Regions from separate parts of the Caproicibacterium sp. BJN0003 genome, predicted to be linked through region 1. Evidence: a T-box and tRNA genes for the amino acid it is inferred to sense, from the RefSeq annotation. Region 1 holds a T-box; the other holds one or more tRNA genes.
What was found. A T-box is a leader RNA that pairs with one kind of tRNA and senses whether it is charged. The one in region 1 lies ahead of tyrS (tyrosine--tRNA ligase), so its partner is inferred to be a tRNA-Tyr.
Positions count from the first base shown of each region.

Region 2: it encodes a tRNA-Tyr, which carries the amino acid that the T-box ahead of tyrS (tyrosine--tRNA ligase) is inferred to sense. The anticodon was not compared.

Region 1 is NZ_CP111108.1:1,071,085-1,074,501, forward strand. Features, by position in the region: gene recN (DNA repair protein RecN) at 1-1,414, shown strand, start outside; T-box leader at 1,431-1,675, shown strand; gene tyrS (tyrosine--tRNA ligase) at 1,742-2,974, shown strand; gene OP489_RS05350 (YfhO family protein) at 2,998-3,417, shown strand, end outside.
Region 2 is NZ_CP111108.1:2,174,925-2,178,341, forward strand. Features, by position in the region: gene OP489_RS10855 (polysaccharide biosynthesis protein) at 1-181, shown strand, start outside; gene OP489_RS10860 (M48 family metallopeptidase) at 247-783, opposite strand; gene OP489_RS10865 (DUF1653 domain-containing protein) at 776-991, opposite strand; gene OP489_RS10870 (hypothetical protein) at 1,191-1,358, opposite strand; tRNA gene OP489_RS10875 (tRNA-Thr) at 1,717-1,792, shown strand; tRNA gene OP489_RS10880 (tRNA-Tyr) at 1,829-1,912, shown strand; gene OP489_RS10885 (spore germination protein) at 2,210-3,417, shown strand, end outside.

The DNA.
Region 1 (3,417 bases):
GCAGCGGGAAATTCGGGAGGATGGGCGTACTGTTTGTCGGATTAATGAGCGTCCGGCCACGGTTTCTATTTTAAGAGATATCGGTTCTTTACTTGTCGACATTCATGGACAGAATGAAAATTATGGCTTGCTTTCTCAAAATCAGCATCTGCGGTATTTAGATCAGATGGCGCAGGACGAGGGTGCACTTTTAGAATATCAGAATGCTTATACCGCTATGCGCAGCACAGAAAAGCAACTGAAATCTCTGCAGATGGATGAGGCGGAAAAAGCCAGAAAAATCGATCTTTTAAGCTATCAAGTTGAAGAATTGGAAAATGCAGATTTAAAACTTGGAGAAGAGAAAGATCTCAAAGAAAAGCGCGCATTTTATAGAAACAGTGAAAAGCTTGCAAATGCAGTTGGAGAAGCTACGGATGCACTTTCCGGCGGAGAAGAAAGTATGGGCGCTTTATCAGAACTGGAAACAGCAGCAAAAGCACTTGAAGAGGTTCAAAACTTACCACAGGCACAGCAGCTTTCTTCCCGACTCAGTGACCTTTCTTACGAATTAGAGGACTGCCTTTCTGAATTGCAGAACCTTTCGGAACAGCTTTCTTATGAGCCGGAGGACGTTGAAAAGACTGAAGAACGCTTAGATCAGCTTTATCGTCTCGGTCAGAAATATGGGCCGGATGAAGAGACAATGCTTTCTTTTCTGGAAAAAGCGAAAAATGAACTCAATCAGATTCAGTCGGCGGATGAAGTAGTGGCTGAGTTAAACGAAAGGCTCGAAAAGCAGCGTGAAGAAGCTCAAAAGCTTGCGAAAGTCCTTTCAAATCTGCGCCGTGATACCGCTAAAACTTTTGTAAAGCGTGTGCGGAAAGAACTCAATTTTTTGGATATGCCGAATGTTGAGTTTGAAGTGGAACAGCTTTCTGCAGAAATGGAAATGCAGGGAATAGACCGTGTTCAATTTTTGATTTCTACTAATGCTGGAGAACCTTTAAAGCCAATTTCTAAAATTGCTTCCGGCGGAGAGTTGTCACGTATTATGCTTGCAATTAAATGTGTTTTGGCAGACAGAGATGAAATCGGGACTTTGATTTTTGATGAGGTGGATACCGGTGTTTCCGGCAGTGCCGCTCAAAAAGTTGGACTGAAATTATGGGAAACCTCCAGAGGACGTCAGGTGCTTTGTGTTACTCATTTGGCGCAGATCGCCGCTCTTGGAGATCAACAGTATTTTATCAGTAAACGTGTTGACTCCGGCAGAACTTTTACAAAAGTGGATCTGCTCGATCGTGAAGGAAGAGTAGAGGAGCTTGCGAGAATAACAGGAGGCGGGGAGCTAACTCCTCTGCTTTTGCAGAATGCTTCGGAAATGCTTTCCCGTGGGGAAAGAAAAAAATTAGCCTTGACAAAACAAGGGTGATTTCGTATACTGATTATTAATGGCAGAGAAGGGAATTATGTAAAGGGCGATAATCGGCGCAGAGAGTCGGCAGATGGTGTAAGCCGGCGGGAACCGTCTTCGAAGATACCTCCCGGAGCTGCAGGGCTGAACGATTTTTTTCAGTAAGTCCTGTCGTGAGCGCACGTTACAGCGCAGGGGTATTTTTTGTACCCGTAAGGCCATGCTTGTGAGAGTATGGTAAACTGAGGTGGTACCGCGAAAGAAGATTTCGCCCTCTGCAATTTTATTTTTGCAGGGGGCGTTTTTATTTTGCTTTCCTGCGACAAGATTTCACAGGAGGAATTTATAATGGGTGTGTTTGAAGAATTAAAAGCGCGCGGACTGATTGCGCAGATGACGGATGAAGAAAAAATTCGTGACCTTTTGGATCATCACAAGATTGCATTTTATATTGGATTTGATCCTACGGCCGATAGTTTGCATGTAGGACATTTTGTGCAAATCATGGTGATGGCGCATATGCAGCGTGCAGGTCATACGCCGATTGCGCTTTTTGGCGGCGGAACCGGTATGATTGGGGACCCTTCTGGAAAGACCGATATGAGGAAAATGCTGACTCGTGAAGAAATCGATCATAATATTGAATGCTTCCGTAACCAGATGGGTCGTTTAGTCGATTTTTCGGATGGAAAAGCTATCATGGCCAATAATGCCGATTGGTTGATGAATCTCAATTATATTCAGTTTATGCGGGATATCGGTGTCCATTTTTCGGTGAATCGCATGTTGGCAGCCGAATGTTATAAACAACGTTTGGAACGCGGACTGACCTTCTTCGAAATGAACTATATGATTATGCAGGGCTATGATTTTTATGAGCTTAATCGTCGTTATGACTGCATGATGGAACTTGGCGGAGATGATCAGTGGAGCAACATCATCGGCGGAGTAGAGCTGATCCGGAAAAAATCCGCAAAAGAAGTTTATGGGATGACCTTTGGACTTTTGACGACCAGCGAGGGTAAAAAGATGGGGAAGACCGAAAAAGGCGCTGTGTGGCTGGATCCTAATAAAACATCTCCCTTTGATTTCTATCAGTATTGGCGCAATATTGGAGATCAGGATGTGGAAAAGTGCCTCAAATTCCTGACATTTTTGCCTCTTGACGAAATCCATGAGCTGACAAATGTAGAAACCGGAGAGCAGATCAACCACGCAAAGGAAGTACTTGCTTACGAGGTAACGAAGCTGATTCACGGAGAAGAGGAAGCTAAAAAAGCGCAGGCAGGGGCTCAGGCACTCTTTGGAGCCGGTGCTGATACCGAGCATATGCCAAAAGCAGAAATCAAAGATTCTGATTTTGTGGATGGTTCTGCTTCTTTGCTTGATCTTTTGCTCAAAGTAAAATTCATTCCCAGCAAAAGTGAGGGACGCCGATTGATTCAGCAGGGCGGATTGACAGTAAATGATCAAAAAATTACGGATGTTGCCTATGAACTTTCTGTAAAGAATTTTGCAGGTGGATCTGTCATCGTGAAAAAAGGAAAGAAAAAATACCTAAAGCTGATTCTTGCATAATTTTTATGGAATGAGGTGAGTCCATGACCAAAAAGCGAACTCTATGGTGGCTGGCACCATTTACCGTGTTAGTTTTAATGAGTGTTGTTTATTTGGTTAATGGGCTCTTTCCTTTTGGGAAAAACACCATTTCATGGTGTGATATGAATCAACAGGTCGTTCCGCTTCTGATGGATTTTAAAGATATTTTGCTTGGAAAATCCAGCATGCTTTTTAATTTGCAGAACGCCGGAGGAATGAACTTTTGGGGAGTCTTTTTGTTCTTTCTCTCCAGTCCTTTTTCTTTTTTGGTGCTTTTGGTTCCAAAAGCAGATTTCTACTTATTGATGAATGTCATGGTGGCACTCAAAATGGCTTGTAGTGCATTGACAGCAGGCTTTTTGTTCCGCCGTTTTTTCCCGAAGATGGAAACATTTGCAGTTACGGCTTTTTCGGTCATGTAT
Region 2 (3,417 bases), 1.1 Mb from region 1:
ACTTTGTATCTTAAACCAAGCAATGCAAAATGCAAGCAATGAAATCGTAAAAGAAGCGTTTCAAAAAGTGGTTCCCACCTTCCAAAATCCTGATATAGTCAATGCGGCCGCCCAACTTCAAATGGATTCAAACGCAAAAGGAAATCTTCCTGTATCAATAGGAACACAAAAATTGGCATAATACATAATAATTAATACAGAAATTGGGGCAGAGTGAAATGATTCACTCTGCCCCAATTTCTGTTTCTATTTTATGGGAGGCTCTTTTAAAAGTGCCCAGCGCTTTCGATAATCCGGAAGAACAGAAGCAATCATTTGATAAAATTCAGCACCATGATTTTTATAACGAATATGCGCAAGCTCATGTACGACAACATAATCAATCGCTTCTTTTGGATATCTCATCAGCCGCCATGAAAAGCAGATCCTATTTTTTGCACTGCAGCTTCCAAAACGTGCCTTTGCATCTGTAATCCGAACTCTTGTCGGAAAAACTCCCATGACGTCTGCAAAAAAGGCCGTCCTTTGGGGAAGAATTTCATTTGCCTGCCGAATATATTCAGCTTTCTCCTCCGGAGAAACCTCTTCTTCCGCTTGTGCTTTCTGTTGCTGCTGCAAAAGATGGTATCTAAGCCATTCTATATGGGCCTCCAAAAATCGGTCAATCTCCTTCTGAGGTAATCTCTGCGGTGCACGAACGACTACTTTGCATTCCCGTGTGATCAAAAGTGCCAGCGTACGTCGTTTGGAACGAATCAGTTGATAGGGAACTAGATTATTCATTTCCAAGATAAGTAAAACGCTTGATCGTTTTCCCATCTTTGTTGACCGTTTCATTCCACATCGAAGCAGGCCGCACCCAAACTTCATGCTCTCCGTAAAGTGCCTGATAAACCACCATTTGTTCCAATGTTTCAGAATTGCGTGCCAAACAGAGTACTCTGTACTCATTTCCTTTAAAATGGCGATATCTGCCTTTTGGAATCTCCATTTTCTATCCTCCCAAAATTTTTCTTCAGTATGACACAAATAATTTTACTTTGCAACAATCCTATGAGGCATCAAATCCGTCACATTTTAAGGCCTTAGTACCAATATCAGTTCCACCCCAAAAAGTATGGCAATATAAAAAAGCCGCATGATACAGCTTTTCTGGGTATCAAAGCGGCTTTTGTAAAGTAAATATTCGCTCAGGGCTTTTTATCCTGTGTGGGATCAGGAAAGAATGAGTCCGGATCTGCTTTAAACCGTGCCACTGCATCTTCCTGCAGCTCTTTGATAGCGTCTCTTTTGGCATGAGTCCAAACAGGCTGCGGATTCTCTTTCGGATCCATACAATGATACGTTTTCATCTCCATAGAAAAGCACCTCCATGCCAATCTATGCCATGAAGATTCATTTTGCGCATAAAGGAAATTTTCAAGCACGATATTTAGAAGAAAATAAACCCAAAGCACCAAAAACAATCGTTGCAGCTCCACAAAGAGCCGTAATAATTCCGATCACTATTGAAGCTATCGAGATTCCTTTTTTCATAGAGTATTTCCCCTTTCTTCTAACGACCAAAATTTTTCATTAAGTTTATTATAATTTTAAAACATAAAAACCGCAAGGAAAAATTCAAACAAAATATGCCCTCTTTTTTAAAAAAATATGCTTTTTCTCTTGACAACTATTATTTAGAGTCCTATAATAATCTAGTGTCAATCGCGATGCGCTGGCGTAGCTCAGTTGGTAGAGCAGCTGATTTGTAATCAGCAGGTCGTAGGTTCGAGTCCTATTGCCAGCTCCATAACTCCGGCAAGTGGCTAAGTGATTGCCGGTATATGGAGGAGTTCCCGAGCGGTCAAAGGGGGCAGACTGTAAATCTGTTGCTTCGGCTTCGATGGTCCGAATCCATCCTCCTCCACCAAGTTCCAGAAAACGTATGAAAATGCGGTTTCTGGAACTTTTTTTATTTAAAATCAAAAAACAAAACTCTATGAAAATCTATCAAAACTGGAGTAATTGGGGTATAAAAACAATCTCATTACGCAAGCTTTGATAGATTGTTTTTTATTTAGAGCTTTTTATATCTTTACATGATCAAAACGATCACAATAAATCGATTGTATATAACTGTTCAAGATTTTTCAATGGTTTTGTAACGTGTATTTTTTTAGTAAAAATTGAAAAGAATAAAAAGATCTCCAAAAGGATGTGAATGCTAATGATATTGCAAAATTTACTGAAAAAAATAAAATATAGAACCATTTTAAATGAAGCAACAAAAAACGTTGCAGATTCTACACCTGAATCTAAAAATGAAAGCTCCTCCCAACCAACAATGACAACCTCTTTAAAAGATAATATTGAAATCATGAAAAGTTATCTTGGTGATTGTAACGATGTAAAGATTCGTGAGTTCACGTTTGGAAGATTCCCTGCTATCAATGCCGCCTTAATCTTTATAGATGGGCTGGTAAGCAACGATATTATTACCGAGGGAGTTATGAAGCCTCTGATGCTATTTGATGCCAGGACAAAAGGGAACGTGGTAGAAGATGTACAAAAGCGCATCATTTGCTCAGGGGATGTAATAAACTCCGATAAGGAAGATAAGCTTTTGGAAAGCTGCTTATGCGGAGATACCGTTTTACTGATAGACGGATACCGCACTGGAATCATCATTAGCAGTAAAGGATGGGATAAACGCAGTGTTGCAGAACCCCAGACTGAAGCTGTTATAAGAGGTCCACGAGAGGGTTTCACCGAAAATTTCAGAACAAATACATCTCTTTTGCGCAGAAAAATAAGAAATCCCGCTTTCAGAATGGATACCTTTGTAATTGGTGAAAAGACAAGAACGATTGTTTCGGTCGCTTACCTAAAAGGAGTCGCAGATGAAAGTCTTATCGCTGAAATTAAAAGGCGTCTCAACTCAATAAATGTAGACTCCATTCTGGAGTCCGGTTATATCGAGCAATATATAGAAGATGCCCCCTTCAGCATTTTCCCAACCATCGGGAAAAGCGAAAAACCGGACGTAATCGCAGGTAAAATTTTGGAAGGACGGGCTGCAATCATTGTGGACGGCACGCCTTTCGTATTGACCGTTCCGATGCTTTTTACCGAAAGCTTCCAAACAGCAGAAGACTATTACTCACGAACCTTTTATTCCAGTATCCTACGCTTGCTAAGATTTCTTTCTTTTGTATTTGCAGTATTTGGGCCCGCCTTTTTTATTGCCATTACAACCTTTCATCAAGAATTGATTCCAACTACATTAATGTTCACCATTGCAACCGCTCGAGAAGGAACCCCGTTCCCGACTGCTGTCGAAGCATTAATTCTTTTGCTGGCCCTCGAAATTCTGCGAGAAGCAGGATTGAGATTACCCCGTCCAATTGGGCAGGCAGTTAGTATTGTTGGTGCTCT